DNA from 4 places in the Furfurilactobacillus rossiae genome. Region 2 is predicted to be linked to each of the others. Evidence: predicted binding sites of a transcription regulator. Region 2 holds the regulator's gene; each other region holds the start of a gene.
The links. The regulator CtsR, encoded in region 2, represses protease genes until heat stress. The targets are predictions, from matches to a motif close to TTGGTCAAAAAAGGTCAAANA.
Positions count from the first base shown of each region.

Region 1 (5,936 bases), 1.2 Mb from region 2:
GATATTCAAACGTTATGTAACTAACTCTTGAATACACCTATATGTTAGCGCTTACACTAAACTTCAATAAGGGACAATCCATACAATAATCTGTAGATAGGACTGTACCTTTTTCACATTGTCGGAATAAAGAGCTGATAATCAAGGAATTATCAACTGTTGAGTAGGAAAACAAAATTAGCTTTATGAGAGTTTGTCGAGTTTCTTCTTTATCAACTGAATAAACTAAAGTATGTCAGTGATGATGCTAATACCCGTTTTCTGCTTCATAGTCGTAACGCGCTTTGACACCCCAGAGACCTGTTCGGCAACAAACCCAATTTTTTCTATTACATTATCGCAAACGCGCTCTCACCCACCGAAGTCTGTGCATAACCCGTTTTCCTGCTTCATAGTCATAACGCGCTTCGACACCCCAGAGACCTGTTCGGCAACAAACCCAATTTTTTCTATTACATTGTCGCAAACGCGCTCTCACCCACTGAAGTCTGTACATAACCCAAATACGCCGCCATAAAGACAAAGTTCGTCTTCATGACGGCGTATTTACGTTATTGCTCGACTTCAAACCGTGGGTGATCACACTCTAAAATAAAAAAACCGCAACCCCATCATTTTCATGACGAGATTGCGGGACTAAATGCTTTTTGATGTACTGAATTAGAGACGATCAGAAAAGCCTACCAACCGAAATTACTTAGCCTTTGGAGCTGCTTCGATCGTGTCAGTCTTACCAGCAGCCCAACGTTGGATTGCGGCAATTTCTTTTTCACGGCGAATACGACGTTGACGTTTAGCAACGGGACGTTGGCCGGCGAATGAGTTCAATGGTTTCTTTTCTGCCATGATGCTTCTCCTCTCAATACTGTGTTTAATAACACGTAATACTATACCAGCTTTAGACAACGTGAGCAAGCCCGGTTTAGTCATCAATGTAATAACCGCACCACAAACGGCCATAATAATTATTTTATTTTGGTCACGACCTCGTTCACACGCTACCGTTTTAACCGGACGTATTACTCTTCCACAGCCGTTGAAGCCGTGACCTGCTTAAAATTTTCTGGCTCCGTTTTTGCAACGTCTTGATGCTTCAAACCGATACCAGTCAAGCCACTTAATATAGAAAATACTGGTGACAATAAGCTAAATAATGCGAATGGTAAGTATTGCATCGTTGGAACACCAAGCGTGTTGGCTGCGAACACGCCGGCAACCCCCCACGGAATCAGGTAGTTAATAACCGTTCCGCCATCTTCAAGTGCCCGTCCTAATGCGACAGGAGCTAATCCGGATTCGTCAAATGTTTTCTTGAATGCCTTACCTGGAAGGATAACGGATAAGAATTGTTCACCGATGAAGATGTTAACGCCAATACTTGAGAGAACGACCGCAATGATCCGTTTGCCATCGGAGTTTAAATGCTTCGCAAACGGCGTCATCACAGCGTCAATCAGTCCAAACTGCATCAACAAACCACCAAGTGATAAGGTCAACACGATCAGTGAGACCGTTCCCATCATGCTTGCAATACCGCCACGTGATAATAATAAATCAACTTCTTTATTACCGGTGTGAGAAACAAATCCTGCTTCAATGATGCTAGCAATTTTGGTTAACTTAGTGCCTGGATGCTCAATCAGTAACATCACCAGCGAAACACCGATGTTTAAAAACAGGGTTGGAATCGCTGGCACTCGCCGCCATGCGCAAATGAACATGCACGCAATCGGCACAATCGCCCATGCTGAAATACTAAAATTGTTGTCTAAAATGTTGATGACATGATTGATGCTCGCTAAACTAGCACCCTTTTCGCCGCTGCCCATAATGGCAAATACAACTAACGCAATAATAAATGCGGGAATGGTGGACCACATCAAGTTCATAATGTGTTTGAATAGATCTGCATCAACAACCGCTGCAGTTAAGTTGGTTGATTCGGATAACGGTGACGATTTATCACCAAAAACTGCGCCGGAGATAATCGCGCCGGCCACTAAAGCTGGGTTAACGTGCATCGTAACGCCCATCCCGAAGAACGCAATGCCGACTGTAGAAATAACAGTAAAAGCACTACCGACGGCGCTACCAACCAGTGCGCAGACGACAAATACGGAAGGAACGAACCACTGAACACTGATTAAATGAAAACCGAAAACCATCAAGGATGGAATGATGCCAGCAGCAATCCATGTACTAATTAACGCACCAACCAGAATGAAAATGAAAATTGGGACAATCCCGGTTTCAATCCCATCCTTGATTCCTTCGTTAATTAACGACCATGGCAAACGGTGAGCAACACCCCATGCCATCAATAATCCCATAACTAACATAACGGGAACTTGGGGCGACAAACCAAATTTAATCACGCCAAATCCCATAATTAACAACATGCCTAGTAAGACAATTAGTGCTTCGTTACGACCAACTTTAAATGTTTGTTTTTCCATGTGAATACCTCATTTTTTGAATGTCCAAATTGTTGTAAACGTTGAGTGTCATTCATTGAGGTTCTATATCGAGGATTGCCCCCACAATTTTCTGTCATTTTCCATTGGCCCCCTTTTCTCTCTTTTTAATGCCGGACTGCGGCACCATTCTCCTAAATGTGCACCTAACTTCTGAATCCAAAGTTATGCAACACTCTAAATACAAAAAATCGTCCCTGCTATGCAATTATGCATAACAGGGACGATTAGTTTACCGTGGTACCACCCAGCTTAATAAAATGAGCCTAACGCCCATTATATTCACTCTCGCTGGGATAACGGTCCAACGGTGCCCGGTCATTTTCGTTTTCAGGTACTTCGATGAGATGATCCTGATCGGTTCGCAGCAACCACCGACTTCCTGACACACAGATCATTCACTACTAGGTTTGAAAACAATGATTAAATGTTGATTAGAAATATACTAGCATTTTAATCGTTTGTCAAATGATTTTCCTGATTTATTCTTCACAACCATGCGCCAATTGCAAACAGGGCAGTGTACCCAATGTAAAACAAAGATGTACTTTTAATCACTTTCATGTACGTTTTCTGCTTGTCTTGAACTGCGTAGAACGGTTTAATTCCTTGCCACATAATCGGCAGCAACACCACGCTTAGCACAGTGATCCACGGTGCCAGTCCCAAAACCAAGTTTACAATTGGCCATAAGCTGCCAACAATCAAGAAAACTTGCATCACTTGGACGGCCCGTTTGCGGCCAATGAAAAAAGCCAGTGTATGACGATTGTTTTTGATATCCTCGTCAAGATCCGCCGTGTTATTTCCTAATTGAACAGTAAAGAACAACAACGTAATTGGTAGACATAATGCAAACGTCGTACCCGCCACGCCCCATGTAAACGGACGCTGGCCGTAAATGCTGATGTAAACACAGACGAGTTCAATTAAATATGTAATGGAAAAAGCAACCACAGTTTCACAAATCGGCATGGCATTTAATGGATAGGGTCCCGCGGTGTAGAAAATACCGATTAGGTAACCAATAACCCCAAACAATAATACCGGCCATCCAGTACGCATGACTAAAACCACGCCAGGGATTGCAGAAATAATGTACAAGGTAACCGCTAGCCACCACACGCCACGCTTAGGCAAATGCAACCGGCCAATTGGATTTGTATGTGCAGCGTATCCTTCACGATCCGCGGCATGTACATAGTCATAGTAATTATCGGATACGTTAACTGCCAGGTCAAAAATGAACACATCCGCCAAACACAAAATAACGTTAAGCCAATTCACCACGCCATAACGATATTGAGCAATGGCAGAACCCAAAATGAACCACATAATATTTAACGGTGCGATATAAATCTCACTTAGCGTGACAAATACCGGCCACGTTAACCATTTTTTATTCATCTCTAACTCTCCTAACCCCTTGATACTCTAAGGCTATCACATTGCACACAACTTTTTATCACATTTTTTCAAACAATCGCACCATTTTGTTTGACCTTTTTTGACCTTTGGGTTAAACTACAATTACGTTGATTAGCAGAGCACCATTACAAGTGCTAAATAACAACGCAAATTACAAGGAGGCCTCAATTATGGCTTTGATTCCAACTGTTATTGAACAGTCCAGCCGTGGCGAACGTGCCTACGACATTTACTCACGACTATTAAAAGACCGGATCATTATGGTTTCCGGACCAATCGAAGATGACATGGCCAACGCCATCATCGCTCAATTGCTCTTCTTGGATGCCCAAGATTCTGATAAAGATATTTACATGTACATTAACTCACCCGGTGGTGTTATCACTTCCGGAATGGCAATCTACGACACCATGAACTTTGTTAAGTCTGATGTTCAAACGATTGTCATGGGAATGGCTGCTTCAATGGCTTCCATTCTGGCAACTTCTGGTGCTAAGGGCAAACGTTTTGCCTTACCACACTCAGAAATCTTGATTCACCAACCTTCTGGTGGTGCTCAAGGTCAACAAACTGAAATCGAAATCGTGGCTGAAGAAATTCTGAAGACACGGAAGATGATTAACAACTTGCTGGCTGAAAAGACTGGTCAAGACATTGAAACTATCAACAAGGATACTGAACGGGATAACTACATGACCGCTGAGCAAGCCTTAGATTATGGTTTGATTGACCACATTATGACTAACTCCAGCGAAATGCAAAAGTAGTCACAACAAGCAAAGACCTTCGTCAAATGACGAGGGTCTTTTTTTGCGTTTACAGTAAACAAAGAGGCCACAGTTAGTTGTTCATTAGCCATTTTAAGCTGTCCTGACGATGGCATTCGGGTGCATCTGTATGACCATCCATCATCAGGTTTTAGTTGAGCTCTTCTAATCGGCCATTGTTCAGTTGGTAGTGACGATCATACTTTGACAATAATTCGTGTGGAATATGATGGTCTACCTCGATCACTGTCAAATTAGTCAACGACAACAGTGTGTCATGAATCTGTCTTACCGTTGCTGAATCAAGGGAAGCTGTCCCCTCATCAATCAACAACACTTGTCGTTTAAATAACAATGCCCGCGCAATTTCAATGCGCTTTAACTGACCGCCTGAAAGATTTTTACCATCTTCGGCTATTTGCTGATTCAGCTTGGATTCTTTGATGACGTCACTGAGTCCAGCCTGTCTGACGGCTACTAAAATCGCACCCTCAGAAAATGGCATCCCTAAAGTCAGGTTATATCGGACAGTCTCGGCAAAGATAATCGGTATTTGTGAGACCTTGCTAAATAGATTTTCTACCTGAGCATCGTCATATTCCTGACCATTGAGTAACAGCTGTCCGTTTGTAACTGGCAACTCCTTTAACATAATCGACAGCAATGTTGATTTGCCCACCCCAGATGGGCCTTGAATCAACACTTTTTCGCCCTTCTGAACTCGCAAGTTAACGACATTTAAAATATCGCGATGTTCACGTTTAAAGCTGATATTTGTCAATCTCAATTCCTGAAACTGTGCCGATTTCATGGGCAACTCCGCTGTTACGCCTTCTTTGGAAATACTTCGACGCAACTGTTGGCGAATAGCCTTGGTACTGCCAATCTGGTTAATACAAGTCAGCATTTGATTGACGCTGTTTAAAATCATGTTGGTTGAATATTGGACTGCAACAAATTCCGGTAACGTTAACATTCCCGAAATAGTCAGGTAGATACCGATGGCAATCGGCGTTTCTGAAAATAGATAAAACAAATACATTAGCAGACTGTTGGCCAGTGCAATTCGATTCTTAAGCGCAGCATTCGCCTCTTCAACACTGCCGACATCCCTGAGTAGCTTAGTTCTGTAACCAGCCGCAGCATGATAGCGACGAATGGTCATTGCCCCATGTAATAGGTCCTTTACGCGTGTTGCCAACTGTGCATTTTTTTGTGACCAAACGGTTGCTTTAGTCGTCGTCCCTTTACTTGCCAAACGCTGAAA
Region 1 is NZ_CP040586.1:2,062,449-2,068,384, forward strand. Features, by position in the region: gene LROSL1_RS10025 (hypothetical protein) at 694-846, opposite strand; gene nhaC (Na+/H+ antiporter NhaC) at 1,020-2,456, opposite strand; gene LROSL1_RS10035 (prenyltransferase) at 2,964-3,881, opposite strand; gene clpP (ATP-dependent Clp endopeptidase proteolytic subunit ClpP) at 4,073-4,669, shown strand; gene LROSL1_RS10045 (ATP-binding cassette domain-containing protein) at 4,821-5,936, opposite strand, start outside.
Region 1: the regulator CtsR is predicted to act here: its motif matches at 3,969-3,989, upstream of clpP (ATP-dependent Clp endopeptidase proteolytic subunit ClpP).

Region 2 (5,936 bases):
GCCAAACAAAATGAGACGTAGCAGCACTTGGATGTGCTCACGTTGACTCAAGTTTGCGCCACCCAGTTGGTGAAACTTAGCGAATAGTGGCGCCAAACTAGTGAGGTAAAAGTTGGCCGCTGTTGCCGGATCAACCCCATCACGCAAAACCACTTTATCAGACTTAAAAAAGCGCATGATGGGTTGCAAATAATCCTGTGCGAATAATCGGCCAAGCTGAGCCTGATTCTCGGGACGTAAATATTGAAAGCTACCATGAATCAAGCTAAATGCGTCACGCGGATGAATGGCGACCATCGCCGCTGACATATCTGTCAGGAGTTCAAGCCCAGTTCCCTTGTTAGCATCTAAAATCTGATTCATGTTTGTTGCTAACTCACCACCAACGGTTTCAATCACCTGCACAAAAATCAGTTCTTTGTCAGCAAAGTGATGATACAGCGCCGGCTGGGTAACGCCCGCAGCTGTCGCAATGTCACGCGTGGAGGTATCCGCATAGCCTTTTATCAAGAATTGTTCACGAGCTGCCTCCAGGATTTTTTCTCGAGTGGCAGCCAACTGCGCCTCACGACTCATATTTTCACCTCATTAAGCCGCCCATCAACAACTACACACGGCTCGCCTTTCTCTAATCTCCATCAGTGTGCCTGTTCTCCGCATAAAATGCAATTTTTACCGACACGTTTAGAACATAAAAACGCTTATCAAGCTTTCAGCTCGACAAACGTTTTTAACACCGTTCAATAACACCCACTAATAACTGTTAGTTCGCCAAGACTACTTAGAACCAACTGTCGGTTTCTTGACAGGTTGTTCCTTAGTTGTGACCGTAATCTTACCAGCTTTAGCACCAACAGTAACAGCGTCATTGGTTTTAATTTGACCAGCAATCAATGCCTCACTCAACTGGTCTTCAACTTGAGTCTGTAATGCGCGTCGAATTGGACGAGCACCATACTCAGGATCAAAGCCAGCATCTGCAACTACATCAATGGCAGCCGGCGTAATTTTAACTTTAATGCCTTGTTCGGCGATTCGTGCCAACACATTGCCAGCCATGATCTTCACGATTTCATGCAATTCTGGCTTCGTCAATGAGTGGAAGACCACTGTTTCATCAATTCGGTTCAAGAACTCTGGACGGAATGTCTGACGCAGGGCCTGCCGAATCTTGTCTGACATTGCAGCATAGTTGTCTGTCGCGCTGGTTGCACCGAAACCAACTTCTTTATCGTCACGAACAGCTGTAGCGCCCAAGTTAGAGGTCATGATCAAAATCGTGTTGCGGAAGTCAACCTTGCGGCCCTTAGAATCGGTTAAGAAACCATCATCAAGAACTTGTAACAACAAGTTAAAGACTTCAGTATCAGCCTTTTCAGCTTCATCCAAGAGGACAACTGAGTACGGTTTGTTACGAACTTGTTCGGTCAGTTGACCACCTTCATCGTAACCAACGTAACCAGGTGCAGCACCGATCAAACGACTTGAGCTAAAGCGTTCTTGATATTCAGACATATCCACACGAATCATGTTATCTTCTGAACCAAACATTGCTTCAGCTAATGCTTTAGCGAGTTCCGTCTTCCCGACCCCAGTTGGTCCAAGGAACATGAACGAACCAATTGGCCGGTTAGGATCTTTCAGACCGGAACGGGCACGACGGATGGCACGAGAAACGGCTGAAATAGCCTCGTCCTGACCAACCACGCGTTTGTGGAGCACCTTTTCAAGATTCAGCAAACGTGCTTCTTCATTCTTCTGCAACTGTGTTAACGGAACACCCGTCCATTCGGAGACGACTTCAGCCACATCTTCCTCGCCGACTTTTAATTCATAATGTGGCTGACCAGACAACGCTTCATTATCTTGATCATCCATCATCTTGTCGACACGTTTGCGCAAGGCCATTTCCTTTTCACGCAATGCAGCAGCACCATCGAAATCTTGGTTCTCAATAGCAGCTTCCTTCTGTTGACGCAAGTCGTCCAACTTGTCTTCTTGTTTAGCCAACTTGGTCTTATGACCAGATGCATCAATGCGAACTTTAGCAGCTGCTTCGTCCATTAAATCAATTGCCTTATCAGGTAGGAAACGTTCCGTAATGTACCGAGAGGACAGCTTAACTGCTGCTTCAACCGCATCATCAGTGATTTCAACCTGGTGGTGCTCCTCATAACGGCTCTTCAAACCTTTTAAGATTTCCGTTGCTTCATCTTCCGTTGGCTCGTCAACCTGAACAGTCGCAAACCGACGTTCCAAAGCAGCATCTGATTCAATGTACTTTTGGTATTCGTTAAGTGTAGTGGCCCCAATGGTTTGAAGCTCGCCACGAGCTAACGCTGGCTTCAAGATGTTGGAAGCATCAATCGCACCTTCAGCACCCCCGGCACCAATCAACGTGTGCAACTCATCAATGAACAGCACAACGTGACCATCGTTGTAAATTTCTTCAATAACTTTCTTCAAACGGTCTTCAAATTCACCACGATATTTAGTGCCGGCAACCAGTGAGCCCATGTCCAGCATCATCAGCCGTTTGTCGGCCAAATCATCAGGCACATCACCAGCAACGATCTTCTGTGCTAATCCTTCAGCAATCGCCGTTTTACCAACCCCAGGTTCACCAATCAAGACTGGGTTATTCTTGGTCCGACGACTGAGAATTTGAATCACCCGTTTGACCTCTTTTGCACGGCCAACCACCGGATCCATTTGCTTGTCAGCAGCTAAGGCAGTCAAGTCACGTGCTAATGAATCAAGTGTTGGCGTACCCTCTTGCTTATTTGCGTTGTTGTTAGCCTTTGCCATTTGTTGACGACGGCGTGGTGTGTCAGCAACACCTAACTTGCGCAAAATCACTTTGCGTGTTTGTGCCAAATCAAGGTTTAATGTCATTAAAATGCGTGATGACAGGATACTCTCATCAGACAACAACGCTAAGAGTAAATGTTCAGTCCCAATTTTAGTGGATCCCAAACGTTTTGCCTCATCCCCGGCCAATGTCAAAATGTCCTTGGCCTTCGGAGAATATGGTAAATACGTATCCTTGTCAGCGTTCGTCAGTGTACCATAACCAGTAAACCGTTCGATTTCTTCACGAACATCTTCTTCTGTCACACTGAATTGCTGCAGGACTTTGTTAGCAATCCCATTTTGTTCAATGGTCAGGGCCAGCAATAAGTGTTCAGTACCCACAGCTTGGTGTTTAAAATACTTCGCTTGTTCCTGTGCCAATACCAATACATCTTTAGCACTAGGTGTGAATAAATTGTCCATCTTCTGTCCTGCCTTTCATTAAATGCAGGCCTTAATTAACCCCTGCAAATCGTCGTTAATTCGATATTAATAAGCATTAGTCTTCAAAACGAAGGCGGTTGAGCACGCCGATCAGAATCCGAGCGCGCAATGTATTTTCAACTTCGCGGTCAGCAACATTGAGAGTATCTTTGTCAATTGCCGAAAGAATAATGTTGGCCTCACGTTCCTTTAACACCCCATCATTAAATAGGGAATTAACTATAGCATATGCATCATGTTGATTGATTGAATCACCAACCACATCGTTCAGTAAATTATCCAACACATCGGCGTCAGCCAGTAAGTTGACCTTTTCAATACGAATATAACCACCGCCACCACGCTTACTCTCAACGATATAACCGTTTTGAATGGTAAACCGTGTCTTAATGACGTAGTTAATCTGAGAAGGAACGACGTTAAACTGGTCGGCAATATCCGAACGTCTAATTTCTACCTGCTCAGCATCCTCCAGGATTCCCTTCAGATACTTTTCGATGACATCCGAAATATTTGTTGGTCCTTCCATCATCGCTCACCCCAATCTTTGACTAATATTGACTATATTATACGAAGATTGACGACGATTGCAATTAAAAAGTTTTTTAGTCCGCCAGTAGCAACGTCAGCACCCCAAATTAAATTTTATTGCCAATCTTGATGATCCAAAGCCATCTGCCAAAAATCACGTTCATAATAGGTGCTCCGTTCAAAAGCCTTGGCCATTGCATCACGATCGGCTGCATCTGTTTGACGTGCAACTTGGTCTGTTAACTTAATTTGTTTTGCCACTGGTCCCGTATAGTCGTCGGACTGATAACTGTCAATCCACGCTTGAAAAATTGGGACTGGCGAAGTGACTCCTTGTAAGGACGCACCAACATCCGCATATAGCCACGCACACGGTAACAATCCGGCAATGGCCGCCGGTGCACCGGCCTGTGTTAGCGTGCGATACATATGTGACGTGTAGGCATATGTCGTCGGTGCAATTGGTGTATTGACCACATCTTGTTGAGAAATACCTAATTCTTTAAAGAACGTCTTGCGCGTCGCGATTTCACCATCGTGCAGACTATTCGCTAGCTCCTGCAATAATGTCTTAACCGCCTGATCCTGGCTTGCATCCGCTGCCAATTCATGAATCCGTGCAAAATCACGTAAATAATAATGATCCTGAATTAAATAATAACGAAATGTTGGCAACGTCATGCTGCCATCGCTTAGCTGTTTTATAAACGGATGATGAATGCTTTCCTGCCACACCGTTTGATTTTGCTGATAAACTTGCTGACTAAAATCCATCATAATGACTCCTTGTATTCCGTACTGTATTAATGCTTACCGACAGACTCAATCTATCAAAACCATTATCCTCTTGCAGACTAAAACAGTGAACATTTACATTGTTTTAATGAGAGATTCGTTGCGATATTTTTCTACATATTAGGTGTGTAAATAATCCGCTGCCGATTTGAGTAATAAGCAAAACCTCTCGTAAACCTATTCGACACTCACTTTTTATGTTTGTTAGTGAATTCAAAAAACAACACGCCCAATTTATTATTGAGCGTGTTGCCTACGTTTCTATCGTCTAAAAAGTATCAGACTCATTGTCTAGTTAAAGGCCACAACATTGTCAGCCTTGCCAGTTTCAATCAATTGTTTGTTGTTGTTCAAAGCAAATTGAACCATGTTCCGAACAGCGGTGGTGGTGTAGAACGCGATGTGAGGACTTACCAAAACGTTTTCGCGTTTCATCAAGTTCTTCAAACGATCGTCAGGAATAGCATCAAAGCTACCGAAGTCTGTGTTGAAAATACCAACTTCGTTTTCGTAAACATCAAGTGCAGCGCCGGCAACTTTGCCGCTGTCCAAAGCCTTGATCAAGTCATCAGTATCAACCAGATCACCACGGGCAGGGTTCAAGATGTAGACACCATCCTTCATCTTGTTAAAGGCATCAGCATTCAACATGTGCATATTTTCCTTCGTTGCAGGAGCATGAAGGGAAATAACATCTGCTTGCTTATATAATTCATCCAATGAATCAACGTAGATGCCTTCCTTTTCCAATTCAGGATTGTGGAAAACATCGTAGGCAACAATTTTAGCACCAAAGCCACGGTAGATTTGGATAGCAGCACGGCCGATCCGACCAGTAGCAATAACACCAACCGTTAAGCTGTTCAATTCAGTTGCAATGTCTGGAGCCCACTTTAAGTCACCTTTGGCCTGACGGTGCTCGTACTGGGTCGTGTGACGAAGTAAACGCATCAATTCAGTAACCGTAAATTCAGCAATTGCTGCTGGTGAGTAAGCAGGAACGTTGGTAACCTTGATGTCGTTACGTTTAACAGCATCAGCGTCAACGTTATCAACACCGACGTTACGTAATGACAGGTTCTTAACTCCCAATTCTGCCAAACGATCCAAAACTGAGGCCGTGTAAGGCTTTTGTTGGTAAACAACTGCCCCGTCAAAGCCTTTTGCCTGATCAACTGTGTCGTCAGTCAATAAATCCTTAACGATTTTAACCTCAATATTTTGATCCTTGGACCATTCTTCTACATATGGACGTTCGTCATCGCGAATGCCGTAAGCAATAATTTTCAATGCAGACACCTCCATGTATATTT
Region 2 is NZ_CP040586.1:889,275-895,210, reverse strand. Features, by position in the region: gene LROSL1_RS04175 (TetR/AcrR family transcriptional regulator) at 1-576, opposite strand, end outside; gene LROSL1_RS04170 (ATP-dependent Clp protease ATP-binding subunit) at 778-3,276, opposite strand; gene LROSL1_RS04165 (CtsR family transcriptional regulator) at 3,353-3,826, opposite strand; gene tenA (thiaminase II) at 3,943-4,605, opposite strand; gene LROSL1_RS04155 (D-2-hydroxyacid dehydrogenase) at 4,915-5,913, opposite strand.

Region 3 (5,936 bases), 290 kb from region 2:
AGGAATCGCCCGTTTGGCACCCTTGCCGTAAACGGCTTCATCTGTTTCAACCTGGTCGTAACCATGCTGCTGAGCCAAGCTACCCAAATCATTTGAATTATCATTCGTATCCAACAAGTAAGAAACGAGTAACAAATCGAAATCAACACCAACAAGTTTGACTCCGAGACGGTGTAGACCTACATACTGAGCCTTAGCATTAAAGACGTTCTTTTCAATATTGCCATTTTCCATCAAATTCTTAATCTGTGCAGATTGAAGCAGATCGACTTCTCGACTAACCAATGTTTGTTTGCCATCAGTCATCACAAAACCAGCAAATGCGCTGAGATGATAATTTTCATCAGGCATTTCCAAAATAAAACTAACTTCATCGGTAAAATTATCAATTAAGTTTAGATTATCTTTGGTTAATTCAGTCCAACTGACAGTTTTTAAAGCCGTGCTTGTTTCATCGTCGCCTAAATCCAAAGAAAGACCGGTATTCTGTAACTGTTTCAAGAAATTGTTAAAGTCCATCTGTTGATAGAATGCAATTAATTTGTCAATATCAGGACCGTTATAATCGATATCATCCAAATGAATTGCCAACGGCGCATTGGTGCGAATCGTCGCCAAGTCTTTACTCATCAAGGCTTGATCATGATCCTCAATCAAGTGATCCTTCATCTTGCTCTGTTTAATATCATCTAGATGCTCATAGACACCCTCAACGGAATCAAACTGTGTCAGTAACTTAATCGCCGTCTTCTCACCCACTTTGGTAACACCTGGATAATTATCGGAAGTGTCACCCGTGAGTCCTTTCATATCAATAATTTGTTTGGGCTCTAAGCCATACTTATCCTGTACGTGAGCAGGTGTGTAATATTCGATTTCACTAACACCTTTTTGCGTGATTGCCACCGTTGTTTGGTTCGTCGCCAACTGAGTCAGATCACGGTCTCCAGTTACGATGATCACTTGATATCCGTCCGCTTCGCCTTCACGAGCCATGGTGCCGATGATGTCATCGGCCTCCCAATCCTTAAGTTCATAACTCTTGATGCCGTAACCAGTCAAAAGATCTCGTAAGTAAGGCATTTGCTCTGACAATTCTTCCGGCGTTTTAGACCGGCCACCTTTGTAGTCAGAGAATTTACCAGTCCTAAAAGTTGTTTTACCCGCGTCAAATGCCACCAACGCCTTATCCGGTTGAACAGCCTTAACTACTTTATCTAACATCGTCTTGAACGCGTAAATGGCGTTCGTATGTAAGCCATCATGGTTAGTAAATCGATCCAACTGTTGATGCAGTGCAAAGAAGGCACGAAAGGCCACACTGTTGCCGTCAATCAGTAATAGTTTTTTATTTGTTGATAACGTTAATTGTTCGCTCATAAAGGCCGTCGCTTTCTTTGATTTTAATGATTCCATTTTAACAAATTAAGCGCTCGCGCACCAATTTGAAGCAGAAGCGTAATTGAATGTTTAAGTGAGCTCGGTGCTGATAATTATCGACTGATTTTGACTTTGCAGGCGTAGTCCCCTTGTAGAAAAAAGATTCGAATTGTTCAAGAAACACTGACAAACAAAAAGCCGTGCCGACAACAATGTCAACACGGTTTCTAGTTACAATTTATTCGAGCATTTTATTCACAAACATTAAAGCCCTGCTCATAGCATGATTTTAGTCATTCAGGTTTAATTAGTTGCGGTTGCTGCCGTAGCCAAAAATCTGCAGGATGTAAATGAAAATGTTGATGAAATCTAGGTACAACTGGAAAGCGCCCTGAACGGCTAGGCCACTCAACGAAATCTGATTGCCGTACTGTTCATAAATTTTACGCATCCGTTGTGTATCCCAAGCGGTCAGAACAACAAAGACAGCCACGATAACAAAACTAAAGATGAAACTGATAAAGGATGAACGTAAGAAGATATTAATCAAACTAACGATAAGAATCCCAATCAGTGCAAACATTGCTTGCGTACCAATCTTAGTCAAATCGCGGTGGGTCGTTGAGCCATAAAAGGCCATTCCACCAAAGATAGCAGCTGAGGCAAAGAATGCAGAGAAAATCGTCGCACTCGCGTATTGTAGGAAAATGCTGGACAGCATCAACCCGTTGATCGCCGCAAATCCAAACAACATTGTCAGTCCTGCTGTTGCACTCCGATTGGCCTTAAAACTAGTACCAATTACGAGCCCAAATTCAGCTACCACTAGAACGATTGGGAACCAGCGGTTAGCAGCAATAAAACTAAAGTATTGCTGTTGGAAAACAACGCCGGCAAGCACGGCAACGATTGCGGAAATCAGCACCGCTCCACCCATGTAACCGAAGACTTTACTCATGAAGGCTGATAAACCAGAAGCCTGTGAGTTCACCTCTCGGCGAGGTTGTTGATATTCATTGTTATTCACAAAAATCCCTCATTTCTTATTAATTAACTAATTGTCGTTTGACAAATACTGACTAATTCATGTTCAAGATGTATTCTAACAGATTTACCCAAACACGCAAGCGTTTTACCTGTGCAATACGCAACTTTAGAATTCCTTATAGATAACTGTCCATCCCCTCTAGTTTTTTGACCACAAGACGCTTAAAATTATGTCTACCTTGTTTTATAAACTATTTAGTGTAAGGAGCCATTATGCCAGTCGAAAAACAACAGACTGTAAAACCCAGTCTGTTCTTAACACTTTTATTGGGCACGCTATCTGCGTTTGGCCCATTATCCCTAGATATGTATCTGCCGGCACTGCCCCAACTGCAAGCTAGTTTTCATACCAGTTCAGCAGCGGTTCAGGCAAGTATCAGTGCCTGTCTCATTGGAATGGCCGTCGGTCAGTTAATTATTGGTCCTTGGAGTGATCGTGTTGGGCGGCGGAAACCCTTATTAATTGGGCTGACTGTCTTCACACTCACTTCGGCAGCACTTATCTTTGTCCATAATATTGTGGTCTTTCTAGTTCTTCGTGTCATTCAAGGCCTTGCTGGTGCAGCTGGTCAGGTGCTGTCGCGGGCGGTAGCCAGAGATCTTTTCTCCGGGCACCGATTAACCACTTTCTACGCTACATTAATGTCCATCAACGGAATTTTTCCGGTTATCGCCCCCATTTTAGGAGCTGTTCTAGTAAGTTTCTTCCCGTGGGAATCAGTGTTTGTGACATTAACAATTGTTGGGATTTTGCTCGTCATTGCCAGTGCCTTCGGTCTGCCAGAGACAGCTACTAGCATTGGCGGGCCTGTTGAAAAGCTCGATTTCAAGAGCGTCTTTTCAAACGGACGTTTTATGCTCAATGCAAGTCTGTTAGCACTTGTGTACGGCGCTTTGTTTACATACATTGCAGATTCTTCGTTTATCTTTCAGCAAGACTATCATCTAAGCACAACTGCTTTCAGTATTATCTATGCCATTAATGGTCTAGGAATCGCACTGGGAAGTAAAATTGTCGGCCGTGTTTCTGAATTTCTTAATGAGCATCAAATTGCCCAAGTTGGCTTCTTAGTCCCTCTAATCGGGTGTGTCATCCTGGTCATCAACGCATTAACAATTAATCAGCTCTGGCTGTTTGCAGTCGCTTTGTGGTTTGTCGTTTCATCAGTTGGTTTCAATAGCACTATCACCACTGCTATTGCCATGGAAAGCACAACTAAAAACATTGGCACAGCCTCAGCAATCTTAGGTACTCTGTCCCAATTAGTCGGTGGTGTAGCTTCGCCGCTGGTCGGTTTATTTGGCTCCCACACCGCCTATCCAATGATTATTCTTATCTCAATTTTTGAAGCCTTAGGATTAATCTTGCTACACTTTAGTCACTCAACAACTAGCAACAAGGATCTATAAAAAAACATGGACAAACAAAAATACCGTTACGAATTTAACTTCGCGACGGTATTTTTATGTCTAAGAATCGTATTTAATCAACATTAACCATTATTCAAGCTCGTGTTACTCAGAAGCGTTTCATACTCACGTTCATACTTCTGAACGTCACCAGCCCCCATAAAGATGGCCACAGCATCATGATAGTCCAGTAAAGGCGACATATTATTCAACGTCAGCACTTCGCCACCCTTGGTAATTTTAGCCCCTAAATCAGCACTGGAGACATCCCCAGTCTTTTCACGAGCAGAACCAAAAATATTCGTTAGGTAAACTTTATCTGCCAAATTAAGACTCTTGGCAAAATCATCCATCAACGCGATTGTCCGCGTAAACGTATGCGGCTGGAAGACAGCAATTAATTCCTTATCAGGATACTTTTGACGGGCAGCATCGATTGTTGCCTTGATTTCTGACGGATGATGAGCGTAATCATCGATGATTGTCATATCGGCAACTTTACGTTCTGAGAAACGCCGTTTGACACCCTGAAAAGAAAGCAATTCCTTACGCAAATCGTCCATATCCACTTTTTCAAAGTGAGCAACGGCGATAACGGCCAAACTGTTCAGCACATTGTGTTCACCAAACAGTTGAATTTCAAAGTTTCCGATAAATTCATCATGGATATAAACATCAAAGTTTGAGCCCTTCGTAGTGCGTTTAACATTACGAGCCTGAATGTCATCTGTATCATTAACCCCGTAGTAATAAACTGGGACTTTAGCCGTCAGCTTGCGCAATTCAGGATCATCACCCCATGCGAAGATTGCCTTACCAACTTGACCAGCAAATGTTTCAAAGGCACTGTAAACATCGTCAATGCCCTTGTAATAATCTGGGTGATCAAAGTCAATATTCGTCATGATGGCATAATCTGGGTGGTAAGCCAAGAAATGACGACGGTATTCATCAGCTTCAAAGACAAAGAAACGTGAGTTAGGCGTTCCTTTACCTGTACCATCACCAATCAAATAACTGGTTGGTGCAATGCCACTCAAAACATGTGAAAGTAAACCAGTTGTGCTGGTCTTACCGTGTGCCCCGGCAATCCCAATGCTTGTGTAACCCTTCATCAACTGACCTAAAAATTCGTGATAGCGAACCACGGTCAATCCCAATTCTTTGGCACGAACAATTTCCGGATGAGTATCAGGGAAAGCATTCCCAGCGATAACGGTTAAACCGGCATGCAAATTGTCTGGATTAAATCCATAAATCTTAATGCCAGCCTGTTCCAAAGGTCGTTGCGTGAAGGTGTACTGCTCAATGTCAGATCCTTCAACACGGTCCCCACGATCATGTAAGATTAATGCCAACGAGGCCATTCCTGACCCTTTAATACCAACAAAGTAATAAGTTGTGTCTGTGTTATCCATGAATAATGGGCTCCTTAATATTACAAACTATCTATATTTTGTAATGAACAAATCTAATGTAACAACATTAATCGTTAACAATCAAGGTTCTTTACAGGTTTAAGCTAATCTTCATCACTCTTTTTTAACTTATCCGGTGTAAGGAAAACTTCTCGGGGTTTAGAACCTTGTTGAGCGGAAACATAACTGTGACTTTCTAATTGATCAACCAAATTTGCTGCACGATTATAACCAATAGAAAAGACGCGTTGAAGTTTGGAAGTAGAGACAGTCTTCTCATTCGCAACGTAGTTCAGAACATCAGGCCATAAATCATCTTGATCCTCAGCAGCGATTTCTGTTGCTAACAATTGTTTCGGCTCAAAGGCATAATGTGGCGCCATCTGCTCGCGGACAAAATCAGTTACAGTGTCAATTTCATCGTCAACAAAAGTGCCCTGTAGTCTGATTGGTTGACTCTTACCATTACCGAGGTACAGCATATCCCCTCGTCCCAGCAAACGTTCAGCACCAGCTGTGTCTAAAATCGTTCGTGAATCAATTTGACTGGATACCATAAAGGCCACCCGTGTCGGAATATTGTTTTTAATCGTTCCAGTAACAACATCCACAGAGGGACGCTGGGTTGCGACCAGTAAGTGTAATCCAGCAGCGCGCGCCTTTTGAGTAATTCTGGCAATG
Region 3 is NZ_CP040586.1:1,178,724-1,184,659, reverse strand. Features, by position in the region: gene polA (DNA polymerase I) at 1-1,380, opposite strand, end outside; gene LROSL1_RS05530 (Bax inhibitor-1/YccA family protein) at 1,688-2,407, opposite strand; gene LROSL1_RS05525 (multidrug effflux MFS transporter) at 2,641-3,837, shown strand; gene murC (UDP-N-acetylmuramate--L-alanine ligase) at 3,921-5,255, opposite strand; gene LROSL1_RS05515 (DNA translocase FtsK) at 5,360-5,936, opposite strand, start outside.
Region 3: the regulator CtsR is predicted to act here: its motif matches at 2,443-2,463, upstream of LROSL1_RS05530 (Bax inhibitor-1/YccA family protein).

Region 4 (5,936 bases), 690 kb from region 2:
GTCGTAAGCCTCTTGTATAATGATGACTGTTGAAATTTGTTTGACGTGGGTCAAACGCTCCGGAGGTGAAATTAATGCCAGTTACAAAATCAGCCATTGCACGTGTTAAGACTAACGAAATTGCCAAAGCACGTCGCACTGCTCAATTGAGCGAAGAACGGACTGCAGTTAAAAAGTTTGAAAAAGCTGTAACTGCTGGTGCAGACAACGTTGAAGAATTATACCGTTCCGCGAGCGCCGCAATTGACCACGCCTACTCAAAAGGTTTGATCAAGAAGAACAAGGCTTCACGTGACAAGTCACGTTTAGCTGCTCGCTTAGCAAAGTAAATTCTTAGCCATCATCATTCGTGATGATGGTTTTTCTTTTACATATTTTTACTCAATTCCCCTTAGCAACACAAAATGAAATTGTGACATAAGTTTATCTGGGACGAATGATGTGAGCAACATCGTGCTCCCAAGTCCTGATAATTCCGCTTAACGAAAAACTGACCCATTCCCCAGATCGGGAATGAGTCAGTTTTTCGTTAATGCTTGTTCTCAAATCGGACTTACGTCGTAGCTTCATTTTATTCATATCAAGCTGAGGAGGACTATGCAGCTTGATTGGTAAACTGCAACATAAATAAATTAAAAAGCAATTCTGGATCATCCTGTGTTTGCTTCAGCTGCGTTTCAATATTGATTAACCCTAAAAAAGCGCGACTCAAATCACGTTGAGAAAAGTGACGATCACTTTGCAAGGCCAATTTCACCCGGTATGGATGCACTTTTAGTTGACCTGCCAGAGAACCTTGACTCAATCCGCGACTAGCCAACACCTTCACCTGTAACAACAAACGAAATTGACTAACTAAGACGGCGTTAATTCGCAGTGGTTCTTCTCCAGTTGCTAACAGATCATGATACAAGCTCACCGCTCGTTTAACATTTCGGCCTAAAACCGCATTCACCAAATCAAACACGTTGTCATCCAAAGATTGTGCCACTAAACCGGTAACAGCTACCGTTGTCATTACATGATCTTGAACTGCGAATAACTCCATTTTAGTTAATGCGGCCATCATCAGTGACAAATCAGCACCAGTGCGCTGAATTAAAGTATCCAGTGCACCAGGACCGAATTTATAGCCATCATGGTCAACCTGCTGCTCCACAAATTGACGTGCATCCCGCTCACTCAATGGCGATGCGTCCACATTGACAGCAACTTTTTTCAAGGTTTTAACTAACTTCTTCCGATTATCAAGTTTATCGTATGGTGCGAAGAAAACTAGAATTGTAGTTGGCTCTGGGTGTTCAATAAATTTAAGCAAGGCATCTAAATCATGGTCGACCTTTGACTTACTCTTTTCGCCTGTTAAAAAATAAGGTTCGTCGATGACAACCAGTCGATGCTCGCCAAAAAAGGGCATCGCCATAGCATCATCGAGCGCCACGGCCACCGGTGTTTGTACCATGTCATAGCTACCAACATTCATTTGAGCCTGGTCTTCTGGAATGATCGCCTTAAATTGCGCTCGAATTTGATTAAGCAGGTACCGTTCAGTCCCCGTCACTAAATATAGTGGCTGAATGTTTGAACCAGCCAATTGTCGTGTTAACTCCGCAATTTTCATCGTTGCCATTTCATTCCTTCCATCAAGCTGCTATTTACTCATCACATGACGCCTTTTAATACGTTTGAGCTCGTTTCACCATTATACCCTATTAAGTTTCATCCAGCCCACAAACTATCGGGGCGAACCAGCAATCGGTGTGCGTGTCGGCAGTATCGTCTGCCAATGAGCGTTGCCAAGCCAGTCATAAACATAACTAATCATGCCAGTGTCCGCTGTATTAACGGCTGCAACATGGTTCTGGATCAGTGTCGTTAGCGTGCTTTGTTTGGGATGTCCATACCGGTTTTCACGACCGGCTGAAATAATCCCAATTTTAGGTGCCACTTGTTTAATAAACGTTGGGTCGCTAGAAGTGTCACTGCCATGATGACCTAGTTTTAACACGTCAGCGGTCAACCTCGGGTAATGTTGCAAAATTTCTCGTTCACCGGCCCGGTCCAAATCACCCATAAATAAAAATCGAACCCCATTCCTAATTGTGCCTAGTGACACTGAATCCTCGTTTCCACCTGGTCCTGGATGAAACGGATGGTAAATGGTAAACGGAAAATTTGCAGGTTGTTGACCAGCAGTCAGCTCGATGACTCTGGTTTGCTTCAGATAAGGGGCAATTTTCGTCTGAAAACCGCGCGACTGGCGCATACCAGCAGGGATCGTCAATGTGTGAACTATCATCAATTGCAACAGTCGACCTACATCTCCGATATGATCAGCATCTTGATGACTGCAGTTTACATCGTCAATTTCACTGATACCACGGCTATGAAGGTAATTGACTGTCACCGCTTCAACATTGGTCATCCCCGGGAGAGTGCGCGCCCACGACGGCTTTGAAAATCCCACTTTGCCACCCGTATCAATTAACGAAACATGCTGATTAAATGGCGTTCTTAAAAGAATGCTATCACCCTGACCAACATCAATAAACGAAACCTCACCATCCATTGGCCAATGAATCGTCACGAACGCCATTCCGTAAACTATCGCTAATGCAATGAGCCACCTGCATCGAACTCGTGTCCGTCGCTCATCAATAGCCAACAGTGTCATCAGCAAACACACCCAGGTGAACAATGTTGAGAGATGTCCAAACGTGACCATTCCTGGTAATTGGCCAAACCAGTTTGTCAAACTACTAAACACTGTCAAAACTGTGTTACTGATACCTGCCACCCAACTTAATACGCCGCCTAAGCAAGCGCCAATAATAACAAGTGGAAAAATGAACCAACCAAACAATGGAATCACCAATAGATTCACAGGCGTGCTAAGAACATGAATTTGAAAAACAGTATGTAAAATTAATGGTAAGCTGACTAGATTCATTAACCATGTTTGCCACCATGTCTTTTCGACTGCAACATAGATTAACGCAAACGCCAGCAAATAGCTTAGTTGACCGCCCAGCGTTAACAAGACCGCCGGTTGAAGCGTAACACCACCAATTAACGATAACGACCACATGTCCAAGCCACTTATTTGAGTCGACTGCTTGCGATTAAGGAGCGGCTGAAGTAAACCAGCCTCGCCAATAAGAATAGCGCGAATTAACGTGCCCGAACCACCAGCAATAATTGCGTAAAGTGGCAAGCCAATGGCCAACATTAGTTGTGAGTGCTCACGAGGCACGCCTAATCGTGCAAGAATAAATTGGCAAAGCGTGACTAGATACACAACATGCATACCGGAGATGCTAAATAGATGCAAAAGTCCCAATTGTTTCAGGCCACTATTCTGGGTGTAAAAATCATTAGCTGTCGCCCCAATAATCAAGTTGCTTGCGTACTCATTCAAAGTGGTAGGCAATGTTGCAAAATACAGCAATAATTGCTTGCGCCAGTGATGCATTAAATCAATTGGCCACTGCCATACTTTTTGACTCGGTGCCACAATGAACCACTGAGCCATTTTCATACTGCCATGAATCCCCATGGCACGTAACTGTGAACGGCGATCAAATTGCATTTGGTTCCGTGGCCCTTCCAGTAAGTCATTTGTGCCCTTTACCTGCCATTGTGTCGGTTGATCAATGGCTTGCAATTGGGTTGCTTGTTGCCTGCTCGTTAAATGACCAAACGCCCGGATTTGCTGTCCTGTTTTTGTCACACCGATAATACTTGCCGTATCGCCGGTGACCTGAATTTGATCCGGTTCAACCCGTAGACTAAGCTGGCGCGTTGCGATTGTTGACCACGTTTTCGTTTGATACTGCATGTTTTGATAGCTAAACCACACACTTGCTAACACTGCAGCGCTCATGAGCCAAACCATATGTGCTCCGACGCTCCCTAAGTGAAGGCACCGGACCAGTAAATAAATAATGCCAAGTCCAGCCCACCAAAAATGACCGACAATCACCGCATTAATAAGACCGACAAGTAATCCCAAGAAAATCCATGGTGGCCGGTTAGAAATGGTCATTGCTGAGAACGTGAATCGTTATCTTGAGCCGTCAAGTAATTAGTAATGTGGAATTGTGTCAATGCATCTTCGGGAATGTTGATCTGTTTCACTTCGATATTCTTAAGGGATACCAGATGCATTGCGTATGGATCATTATGATAATTGCGCAAATAATTAATTTTCGTAATGCCGGCTTGTAACAACATTTTAGTACATTGCAAACACGGAAAATCGGTTACATAAATTTCAGCTCCATCGGTAGCAATTCCAAACTTCGCACATTGCAAAACGGCATTCATTTCTGCATGGATTGTTCTTAAACAATGGCCATCCACTAAATAATCACCAACATCAATACAGTGATCATCACCGGAGACAGAGCCGTTATAACCACCAGCAATAACGCGCTTGTCGCGGACTAAAACAGCACCAACAGACAACCGCTGACAAGTACTGCGACTAGCCAACAACACCGCTTGCATCATAAAATATTGATCCCAGGGAACCCGCTTTTGATCTGCCATTATGTTACCTCCACCATTCATTAAATGTATTTCATTAAGCGTATGCCAGTCTGTGTCTCACGACAAGCTTAAATGTGGTTTCAACTTTTGAACGGTTTTCTCACCAAATCCAGAAATTTGTTTTAAATCGTCTAATGACTTGAAGCCATTGTGTTCTGTTCTAAAGTCGATAATTTTCTGAGCCTTTTTGTCACCGACTCCTGAAATTTTCGTTAGCTGTTCTTTTGTCGCACTGTTCAATCCGATCGGTACATCGGCACCGTCACCCTCGATTGACGCCGTCCCAGCGGTGCCAGTTGCACCATTATCGCCGGCTGTGGTTGTATTTGCACCACCAGCTACACCACTTGTATTAGTCGATGGCAACGCCTCGCCATGAGTTGGAACATAAACCACCATTTGGTCATGCAATGTCTGAGCCTGATTAATTTGTTTACTATCAGCATCAGCCCTCAAACCACCCGCCCGTTCAATGGCGTTAATAACCCGCATATTGGTTTTAAAATGGTATACCCCCGGTTGATTAACAGCTCCTTTTACCTCAACCATTGATTCAGTTTGCCCAGCAAGCTTTCCTGGATTAACGGTGGTCGCACTAGTTGTTTCTAGCTTAGTTGATCGCGACGCTACCTTGGTTGTCGCATCGGCTAAACTACCAGAACTATCAGATTGAAATGCTGACTGTGATGTACCATTCATTGAATTGTTTGTGTCGCGGTGTTGATCATTCGGTTTTAATAACTGAGCGCCAATGACACCCACTGCAATCATGACAGCTAGACCGCCCAACAGCCAACCTCGATATTGTCGCCAAGCATCTTGTAATGCCTCTCGCCATTCCATGAATTATCCTCCTGTTTACTATCTGATATGGTCCATACCCATAACATACGCAAACAAGCGTTATTTGTTCGTCAAACGTAAAAAAAGTCATCAGTTTTTTCAACCGATGACTTTATATCCAAATCATTTACTTGTGTGTTTGTAAATATTTGACGGCCTGATCAAATGAGCTCACAGGAACAACTTTCATACCTGGTGCGTATTTTTTTGCCGTTTCTTTTGCCCATTGATAGTTCGTCTTGTGGCCTTCCTCATACTTCAAGACTTCCTTGCTTGGTTTTAGATATGGCGCAAAGAATATCTTGGCACCTGCCTTGTGAGCAGCCACAACTTTCTTATCAATTCCACCAATTTCACCAACGGAACCATCCGCATTAATGGTGCCAGTTCCGGCAATCTTTTGACCATGGCGTAAGTTTTGATTAGTCAATTGCTGGTAAATCTGCAAGCTAAACATCAGACCACCTGATGGACCACCAATTTGCCCAGCATTAACTTCAACCGGAATTTTGGTGCTGACCTTAACATCGTCCGTCAGTGTA
Region 4 is NZ_CP040586.1:1,582,424-1,588,359, forward strand. Features, by position in the region: gene rpsT (30S ribosomal protein S20) at 75-329, shown strand; gene holA (DNA polymerase III subunit delta) at 596-1,621, opposite strand; gene LROSL1_RS07545 (DNA internalization-related competence protein ComEC/Rec2) at 1,736-4,045, opposite strand; gene LROSL1_RS07550 (ComE operon protein 2) at 4,042-4,551, opposite strand; gene LROSL1_RS07555 (helix-hairpin-helix domain-containing protein) at 4,609-5,394, opposite strand; gene LROSL1_RS07560 (SepM family pheromone-processing serine protease) at 5,522-5,936, opposite strand, start outside.
Region 4: the regulator CtsR is predicted to act here: its motif matches at 1,683-1,703, upstream of holA (DNA polymerase III subunit delta).